Regions from separate parts of the Streptomyces sp. NPDC017095 genome, predicted to be linked through region 1. Evidence: predicted binding sites of a transcription regulator. Region 1 holds the regulator's gene; the other holds the start of a gene.
What was found. Region 1 encodes HrcA, which represses chaperone genes, less so after heat shock. Its sites were predicted from a motif close to TTNGCACTCNGNNNNNCNGAGTGCNAA; they were not measured.

Region 1 (4,758 bases):
TCAACCTGGACCTGATCTACGGCACACCGGGGGAGAGCGACGACGACTGGCGGGCCTCCCTGGACGCGGCGATCGGCGCCGGCCCCGACCACGTCAGCGCCTACGCGCTCATCGTGGAGGAGGGCACCGGGCTCGCCCGTCGCATCCGCCGGGGCGAGATCCCGATGACCGACGACGACGCGCACGCCGACCGCTACCTGATCGCCGAGGAGACGCTGTCCCGGGCGGGCTTCGCGTGGTACGAGGTCTCGAACTGGGCCACCTCCGAGGCGGGCCGCTGCCTGCACAACGAGCTGTACTGGCGGGGCGCCGACTGGTGGGGCGCGGGCCCCGGGGCGCACTCGCACATGGGCGGTGTGCGCTGGTGGAACGTCAAGCACCCGGGGGCGTACGCGGCGGCCCTCGCCGCCGGCCGCTCCCCGGGCGCCGGCCGGGAACTGCTGTCCGAGGAGGACCGGCGGGTGGAACGCGTCCTGCTGGAGCTGCGGCTGCGCGAGGGCGTGCCGCTGTCCCTGCTGCGGGCGGACGGCCTCGCGGCGTCCCGGCGCGCGCTGGCCGACGGACTGCTCCAGCGGGGCCCGTACGACGAGGGACGGGCCGTCCTCACGCTGCGCGGCCGGCTGCTGGCGGACGCGGTGGTGCGGGACCTGGTGGACTGATCACCCCGGCGGGTGAACCCCGGACGCGTGCCGGACCCCGCAGGGCCCGGCACCCGTCCGGACGTCAGGCCCCGCCGCCCGTGACGAAGTCGATCAGCTCCTCCACGCGGCCCAGCAGCTCCGGCTCCAGGTCCTTGTAGGAGGTCACCCGCTTCAGGATCGCCTGCCAGACCGCGCCGGTGTTCTCCGCGGGCCAGCCCAGCGCCCGGCACACCCCGGTCTTCCAGTCCTGCCCCTTCGGCACCGCCGGCCAGGCCGGGATGCCCAGCGAGGCCGGTTTCACCGCCTGCCAGACGTCGATGTACGGGTGCCCGACGACCAGCGCGTGGGCGCTGGTCACCGACTCGGCGATCCGCCACTCCTTGGTGCCCGGCACCAGGTGGTCCACGAGGACGCCCAGCCGGGCGCCGGGACCCGGGGCGAAGGACTCCACGATCGCCGGCAGGTCGTCCACGCCCTCCAGGTACTCCACGACCACGCCCTCGACGCGCAGGTCGTCGCCCCACACCTTCTCGACCAGCTCGGCGTCGTGCCGGCCCTCCACGTAGATCCGCCCGGCGCGGGCCACGCGCGCGCGGGCCTGCGGGACGGCGACCGAACCGGAGGCCGTACGGGCCGGCCGCGCCGCGCCCGGGGCCGGCCGGACCAGCGTCACCGTCCTGCCCTCCAGCAGGAACCCGCCCGGCGCGAGCGGGAACACCCGGTGCTTGCCGAAGCGGTCCTCCAGGGTCACCGCGCCCGCCTCGCAGCCGATCACCGCCCCGCAGAACCCGGTGCCGGCCTCCTCCACCACCAGCCCCGCCTCGGCCGGCACCTCCGGCACCGGTGCGGGCTTCTTCCACGGCGGGGTCAGGTCGGCGGAGTACTGGCGCATTCGGATGACGATAGGAGAAGCCGCGTGCCGACGCGCACGACACGCCGGGACCGGCGCCGGGTGCCGCTCAGGTCACGCCGAAACGCGCCGCCAGCTCCTCGCGCTGGCGCCGCACGAACGCCGCGTCCACCACCGCTCCGTGACCGGGCACGTACAGCGCGTCCTCGCCGCCCAGCGCCACCAGCCGGTCCAGGGCGGCCGGCCAGCGGGCCGGGACCGCGTCGGGACCGGCCTGCGGCGTGCCGGACTCCTCCACCAGGTCGCCGCAGAACACCACCTCCGGATCGCCCGGCACCAGCACCACGAGGTCGTGCGCCGTGTGCCCCGGGCCCACGTTGGCCAGCAACGCCTGGCGGCCGCCGCCGAGGTCGAGGGTCCACTCCCCGGAGACCAGGTGGCCGGGCGGCACCAGCGTGTCCACCGCCTCGTCCGCGTCCGCCACCGGCAGGCCGTTGCGCACCGCGTCCAGGCGCAGCCCCGCGCGCTCGTGGGCGAACACGGCGTCCAGGCCCACCGCGCCGTACACCTGCGCCCCGGCGAACGCGGCGGCGCCGAAGACGTGGTCGAAGTGGGGGTGGGTGAACGCGAGATGGGTCACACGGCCGCCTGCCAGTTCCTCGGCCAGCGCGCGCAGCCGGGCCCCCTCCGCGAGGCTGGAACCCGCGTCCACGAGCAGCGCCGTCCCCGCGCCCAGGACCAGCCCCGCCGTGCAGTCCCACCCGGGGAGCCTGCACCGGCCCACCCCGGGGGCCAGCCGTTCCCAGCCCAGCTCTTCCCAAGTCACGGTCATACCGGCGACGCTAGCGGTAGGAACCGGTACGGCGGCCCGACCTTGCCCAGTGTGTACCCGACAGCCGTACACTGGGCCGGGGATGCTGGCACTCACGTGGGAGGAGTGCCAGGCGGACGACCCGAACGGACGAGGGGACGACGTGCTGGAGGTGCGCGCATGCTGAGTGAACGCAGGCTTCAGGTGCTGCGCGCCATCGTCCAGGACTACGTGGGCACCGAGGAGCCGGTCGGTTCCAAGGCGCTCACCGAGCGGCACAGCCTCGGCGTCTCCCCGGCCACCGTCCGCAACGACATGGCGGCCCTGGAGGACGAGGGGTACATCGCGCAGCCGCACACCAGCGCGGGGCGCATCCCCACCGACAAGGGCTACCGGCTGTTCGTGGACAAGCTGGCGGGCGTCAAGCCGATGACCGCGCCCGAGCGGCGGGCGATCCAGAACTTCCTGGAGGGCGCCGTCGACCTCGACGACGTCGTGGCCCGGACGGTGCGGCTGCTCGCGCAGCTCACCCGGCAGGTCGCCGTCGTGCAGTACCCCTCGCTGACCCGGTCCACGGTCCGGCATGTGGAGCTGCTCTCGCTGGCTCCCGCCCGGGTGATGCTCGTGCTGATCACGGACACCGGCCGGGTCGAGCAGCGTATGGTCGACTGCCCGGCGCCGTTCGGCGAGGGCTCGCTGGCGGATCTGCGGGCGCGGCTGAACAGCAGGGTCGCGGGCCGCCGGTTCGCCGATGTGCCCAAGCTGGTCGAGGACCTGCCGGAGGCCTTCGATCCCGAGGACCGCGGTACGGTCTCCACGGTGCTCTCCACTCTGCTGGAGACACTGGTCGAGGAGAACGAGGAGCGGCTCATGATCGGCGGCACCGCCAACCTGACCCGCTTCGGGCACGATTTCCCCCTCACGATCCGGCCGGTGCTGGAGGCGCTGGAGGAGCAGGTCGTGCTCCTCAAGCTGCTCGGCGAGGCCAAGGACCCGGGCGTGACCGTGCGCATCGGCCACGAGAACGCCCACGAGGGACTCAACTCCACCTCCGTCGTGTCGGTCGGCTACGGTTCGGGCGGCGAGGCGGTTGCCAAGCTCGGCGTGGTCGGACCGACCCGCATGGACTACCCGGGAACGATGGGAGCGGTACGCGCAGTGGCACGGTACGTCGGACAGATCCTGGCGGAGTCGTAAGTGGCCACGGACTACTACGCCGTTCTCGGCGTGCGCCGCGACGCGTCGCAGGATGAGATCAAGAAGGCGTTCCGGAGGCTCGCGCGCGAGCTGCACCCGGACGTCAACCCGGATCCGAAGACCCAGGAGCGGTTCAAGGAGATCAACGCCGCTTACGAGGTGCTGTCGGACCCGCAGAAGAAGCAGGTCTACGACCTCGGCGGCGACCCGCTCTCGCAGTCCGGCGGGGCCGGCGCGGGCGGCTTCGGGGCCGGCGGCTTCGGCAACTTCTCCGACATCATGGACGCGTTCTTCGGCACGGCGTCGCAGCGCGGGCCGCGCTCGCGCACCCGGCGCGGCCAGGACGCGATGATCCGGATCGAGGTCGAGCTGGACGAGGCGGCCTTCGGGACGACCAAAGACATCCAGGTCGACACCGCCGTCGTCTGCAACACCTGCAACGGCGAGGGCGCGGCCCCGGGCACGTCCGCGCAGACGTGTGACATGTGCCGCGGCCGGGGCGAGGTCTCCCAGGTCACCCGGTCCTTCCTGGGCCAGGTCATGACCTCCCGGCCCTGCCCGCAGTGCCAGGGCTTCGGCACGGTCGTGCCGACCCCGTGCCCGGAGTGCGCCGGCGACGGCCGGGTCCGCTCCCGCCGCACGCTGACCGTGAAGATCCCGGCCGGCGTCGACAACGGCACGCGGATCCAGCTCGCCGGCGAGGGCGAGGTCGGCCCCGGCGGCGGCCCGGCCGGTGACCTGTACGTCGAGATCCACGAGCTGCCGCACTCCACCTTCCAGCGGCGCGGCGACGACCTGCACTGCACGGTCACCCTCCCGATGACGGCCGCGGCGCTCGGCACCAAGGTCCCGCTGGAGACCCTGGACGGCATGGACGAGGTCGACATCCGGCCCGGCACCCAGTCCGGCCAGTCGATCCCGCTGCACGACCGCGGGGTCACGCACCTGCGCGGCGGCGGCCGGGGCGACCTGATCGTGCACGTCGAGGTGCAGACGCCGACCAAGCTGGACCCGGAACAGGAGCGCCTGCTGCGGGAGCTGTCCAAGCTGCGCGGCGAGGAGCGGCCCCAGGGCCAGTTCCAGCCCGGTCAGCAGGGCCTGTTCTCCCGGCTGAAGGACGCGTTCAACGGACGCTGAGACGCGGCGGCCCCCGGCGCCGGCCGAGGGCCGCCCCGATTCGGACTTGTTCGACGGACGTGACACCATGCGGTCATGTCCTCCGCGCTGACCGGTCTGTTCCCCCTCCCGATCGTGCAGGC
Region 2 (4,758 bases), on a different contig from region 1:
ATCCCGTGCGCCACGTTCCAGGGCCACATGGGCGAGCGCGGCTGGGTCAGGAGGTTCACCCGGAAGGGCGCGACGGGTGCCTACCTCCGGGTGATCGAGCCGGGTGAGATCCGGGCGGGCGATCCGATCGAGATCGTGTACCGGCCGGACCACGAGGTGACGGCGACGATGGAGTTCCGCGCGTCCACCACCGAGCACGAGCTGCTGCCCCGGCTGCTCGCGGCGGGCACGGCGCTGCACCCGGAGGCGCTGGAGAAGGCCCGGAAGTACGTGGCGGAGCACGGCGGCTGAGGGGCGTCGGCGACTGCGGCCGCGTGTCCGCGCCCGTCGGCGGGCGCGGCCACGCGGGGCGCGCGGACAGCGGAGGCTGTCGGTCCGGGTCACTACCCTTGGGCCATGACAACGGCTCTGATTACGGGATCGACCGCGGGGATCGGTGCCGCGTTCGCGCGGCGGCTGGCGGCTGACGGGCAGGACCTGGTGCTGGTGGCCCGGGATACCGGGCGGCTGCGCGAACAGGCGACGGACCTGCACGACCGGCACGGCGTCGAGGTGGAGGTGCTGACCGCCGACCTCGCGCGGGACGAGGGCATCGAGGCGGTGGCCGGCCGCCTCGGCGACCGCAAGAACCCGGTCGACCTGCTGGTCAACAACGCCGGTTTCGGCAACAAGGGCCGCTATCTGGACGTGTCGATGGCGGACGAGCTGCGGATGCTCAAGGTGCACTGCGAGGCGGTGCTCCGGCTGACGTCGGCGGCGGCCGGGGCGATGCGCGAGCGCGGCCGGGGCGGGGTGGTGAACGTCGCCTCGGTGGCCGCCTTCGTCCCGCGCGGCACGTACGGCGCGTCCAAGGCGTGGGTGGTGCAGTTCACCCAGGGCGCGGCGAAGGACCTGGCGGGCAGCGGGGTCCGGCTGATGGCGCTGTGCCCGGGGTTCGTGCGCACCGAGTTCCACCAGCGGGCCGGGATGGGCACGGACAACATCCCCGGCTGGATGTGGCTGGACGCCGACAAACTGGTCGCGGCGGCCCTGGCCGACCTCGCGCGCGGCAGGACGGTCTCCATCCCGGACCCGCGCTACAAGGCGCTGATGGGTCTGGTGAAGGTGGCGCCGCGCGGGCTGCTGGGCGGGATCAGCTCCCGCACGGGCCGCAAGTACGGGCCGCAGTAGCGGCCGTGGCGCAGGGGGTGCGGCGGCCCGGCGCGCCGGACGCGCGGGAACGGCGGACAAGGCGAAGGCCCGGCACCTCGAGGGGTGCCGGGCCTTCGCCCGGAAGCTGTCGCCTCAGTGGGCGTGGCCGTGGCTGTGACCGCCGGCGGCCGGCTCTTCCTCTTCCTTCTTCTCGACGACCAGGGCCTCGGTCGTGAGCAGCAGGGAGGCGATGGAGGCGGCGTTCTCCAGAGCGGAGCGGGTGACCTTGACCGGGTCGATGACGCCGGCCTTGATCAGGTCGCCGTACTCGCCGGTGGCGGCGTTGTAGCCCTGCCCCTTGTCCAGGTCCTTGACCTTGGACACGATGACGTAGCCCTCCTGGCCGGCGTTCTCGCCGATCCAGCGCAGCGGCTCGACCACGGCGTTGCGGACCACGGCGACACCGGTGGCCTCGTCGCCGGTCTTGTCGAGGTTGCCCTCGAGGACCTTGGAGGCGTGGACCAGAGCGGAACCGCCACCGGAGACGATGCCCTCCTCGACCGCGGCGCGGGTCGCGGAGATGGCGTCCTCCAGACGGTGCTTCTTCTCCTTCAGCTCCACCTCGGTGGCGGCGCCGACCTTGATCACGCACACGCCGCCGGCCAGCTTCGCGAGGCGCTCCTGGAGCTTCTCGCGGTCCCAGTCGGAGTCGGTGGACTCGATCTCGGCCTTGATCTGCGCGACGCGGCCCTGGATGTCCTCGGACTTGCCGCTGCCGTCGACGATCGTGGTGTCGTCCTTGGTGACGGTGACGCGGCGGGCCGAGCCGAGCACGTCGGTGCCGACCTGGTCCAGCTTGAGGCCGACCTCTTCGGAGATGACGGTGGCGCCGGTGAGGACGGCCATGTCCTGGAGCATCGCCTTGCGGCGGTCGCCGAAGCCGGGGGCCTTCACCGCGACGGCGTTGAAGGTGCCGCGGATCTTGTTGACGACCAGGGTCGACAGGGCCTCGCCCTCGAGGTCCTCGGCGATGATCAGCAGCGGCTTGGAGGAGCCGGCCTGGATGACCTTCTCCAGCAGCGGCAGCAGCTCGGTGATCGCGGAGATCTTGCCCTGGTTGATGAGGATGTAGGGGTCCTCGAGGACGGCCTCCATGCGCTCCTGGTCCGTCACGAAGTACGGCGACAGGTAGCCCTTGTCGAAGGCCATGCCCTCGGTGAAGTCCAGCTCCAGACCGAAGGTGTTGGACTCCTCGACGGTGATGACACCGTCCTTGCCGACCTTGTCCATGGCCTCGGCGATCAGCTCGCCGACCTGCTGGTCCTGGGCGGACAGCGCGGCGACGGCGGCGATGTCGGACTTCTCGTCGATCGGGCGGGCCGAGGCGAGCAGCTCCTCGGAGACGGCCTTGACGGCGGCGTCGATGCCCTTCTTCAGGGCGGCCGGGGAGGCGCCGGCGGCGACGTTCTTCAGGCCCTCGCGGACCAGCGCCTGGGCGAGGACGGTGGCGGTGGTGGTGCCGTCACCCGCGATGTCGTTGGTCTTGGTCGCCACCTCCTTCACCAGCTGCGCGCCGAGGTTCTCGTACGGGTCCTCGATCTCCACCTCGCGGGCGATCGTGACACCGTCGTTGGTGATGGTGGGGGCACCGAACTTCTTGTCGATGACGACGTTGCGGCCACGGGGGCCGATCGTCACCTTGACGGTGTCCGCCAGCTTGTTGACGCCGCGCTCAAGGGCGCGACGGGCGTCCTCGTCGAACTTCAGGATCTTCGCCATGACAGCGGGAGCCCTCTCGGGAATCTGTAGGTGAAAAGACGCTGCGCCCCGGGCGCCCGGCTTGTTATCGGGCTCGGGGGCCAGGGGCGCAGCTCAAGCGGATTGCTTGAGGTGATTACTTCTCGATGATCGCGAGCACGTCGCGAGCCGAGAGGACGAGGTACTCGTCACCGTTGTACTTCACCTCGGTGCCGCCGTACTTGCTGTAGAGGACGACGTCGCCCACCTTGACGTCGAGCGGGAGACGCTCGCCGTTCTCGAACCGGCCCGGGCCCACGGCGAGGACGGCGCCCTCCTGGGGCTTCTCCTTCGCGGTGTCCGGGATGACCAGGCCAGAGGCCGTGGTCTGCTCGGCGTCGAGCGGCTGGACCACGATGCGGTCCTCGAGCGGCTTGATGGCAACCTTGGAGCTGGCGGTCGTCACGATCCGACCTCCCCCTTCGGAGATCTCACGGGGTTAACTGTCTGAGGTGGCGACCAGGTCGATCCGTCGTCGCGGGTGCCGGACCTGCCCGTCGCTTTTGTTGGCACTCTCACCTGCTGAGTGCCAGAGCTGAGACTATGACCGCGATTAGCACTCGGTCAAGCGGAGTGCCAATGACGCGCGGCGCGGCGGCCTCGGAACAGCGCGTGGGGGTGGTTCCGCGGCCCGGAGTTGCCGGAAAAATCGGAGTTACAGATAGTCCTCCAGGCGGGCCGCCGTCAGGCCCCTGGCCTGAGCCTCCCTCAGCACCCGTGCCGTGCGCTCGCGCAGGGGCGCGTCCGCCGGTTCGCCGGGCTCCACCAGGACGATGTCGCCGGGGCCGAGGCGGCGGGGGCCGTGGGCGCAGACGAGGCCGGCCGGGGTGAGGGCCGCGCGCCACAGGACGATCGCGGAGATGCCGCAGTCGGCCGCGGCGCGCAGGGTGGCCGGGTCGGGGGAGCCGTGGGCCGGGCGGAAGAAGCGCGGGCGGACGCCGAGGCGGGTGCGCAGGCGGTCCTGCCGGCCGCAGATCTCGGCGCGTCGGCGGGCGTACGGCAGTCCGGCCGGGCCCCGCCGGCCGGCGGTGCGGTTCCCGATGCCGGCGCCGAGCGCGCGCAGCCGGGCCAGCCGGCGGTCCCCGAGCGCGGCGAGGCGGTCGCCGGGGAACAGGGTGAGGGGCAGCCGCAGGTCGCGGACCATGTCGGCGAAGCGCGGATCGCGGTCGGCGCCGTCGTCGTAGGTGAGGAAGACGACCGGGTCGCGGGTGGGGACGCGGTCGACCACCACGGGCAGGCCGCGGGCCGCCGGGCGCGCGGCGAGCGGGCGGGCCGGGTGCGCCGGGAAGCGGGCGAGCGGGCGGGTCAGGCCCCAGCGCCGGTACGCGTGGCCGGGTGCGGCGGCGTGCGGGCGCACCCCTTCGGCGGCCTTCTTGCCGAGGCGTTCGATGGGGTCGACGGACTGGGCGCAGCCCGTCAGGAGCAGGGCCGCGGCGAGGACCGCGGCCGGGCCCCGCCCGCGCCTCACAGGTAGTCCTCCAGGCGGGCCACGGCGTAGCCCTCGCGGGTGACCTTGTCCAGGAAGCGGCGCATGTCGTCCACCATCGTGCCGTTCCAGTCGTCCCGGCCGCGGAAGTGGGTCAGGACGATGTCGCCGGGGTGCAGCCGGCGGTCCCAGTCGCGGTACTCCCAGTGGTCGACGAACACCTCCTCGTCCCAGATGGGCGCGTACTTGATCCCGCACGTCCGGGCGGCGCGCAGGGTGTCGCCGTTGTAGTTGCCGTACGGCGGCCGGAAGACGGTGGGCGCCTTGCCGAACTGCTTCTTGATGACGGCCTGCATGCCGCAGATCTCGTCCTTCTGCTCCTCGTAGGACAGGCCGGGCAGGTA

Region 2: the regulator HrcA is predicted to act here: its motif matches at 3,482-3,508, upstream of groES (co-chaperone GroES).

Annotation. Positions count from the first base shown of each region.
Region 1 covers NZ_JBIROU010000002.1:202,533-207,290, reverse strand. Annotated here, with positions in the region: gene hemW (radical SAM family heme chaperone HemW) at 1-659, shown strand, start outside; gene ACH4OA_RS03940 (DUF3097 domain-containing protein) at 724-1,533, opposite strand; gene ACH4OA_RS03935 (MBL fold metallo-hydrolase) at 1,601-2,323, opposite strand; gene hrcA (heat-inducible transcriptional repressor HrcA) at 2,483-3,499, shown strand; gene dnaJ (molecular chaperone DnaJ) at 3,500-4,636, shown strand; gene ACH4OA_RS03920 (nitronate monooxygenase) at 4,712-4,758, shown strand, end outside.
Region 2 covers NZ_JBIROU010000009.1:258,454-263,211, reverse strand. Annotated here, with positions in the region: gene ACH4OA_RS20230 (MOSC domain-containing protein) at 1-291, shown strand, start outside; gene ACH4OA_RS20225 (SDR family NAD(P)-dependent oxidoreductase) at 397-1,170, shown strand; gene groL (chaperonin GroEL) at 1,285-2,910, opposite strand; gene groES (co-chaperone GroES) at 3,026-3,334, opposite strand; gene ACH4OA_RS20210 (polysaccharide deacetylase family protein) at 3,584-4,396, opposite strand; gene ACH4OA_RS20205 (polysaccharide deacetylase family protein) at 4,393-4,758, opposite strand, start outside.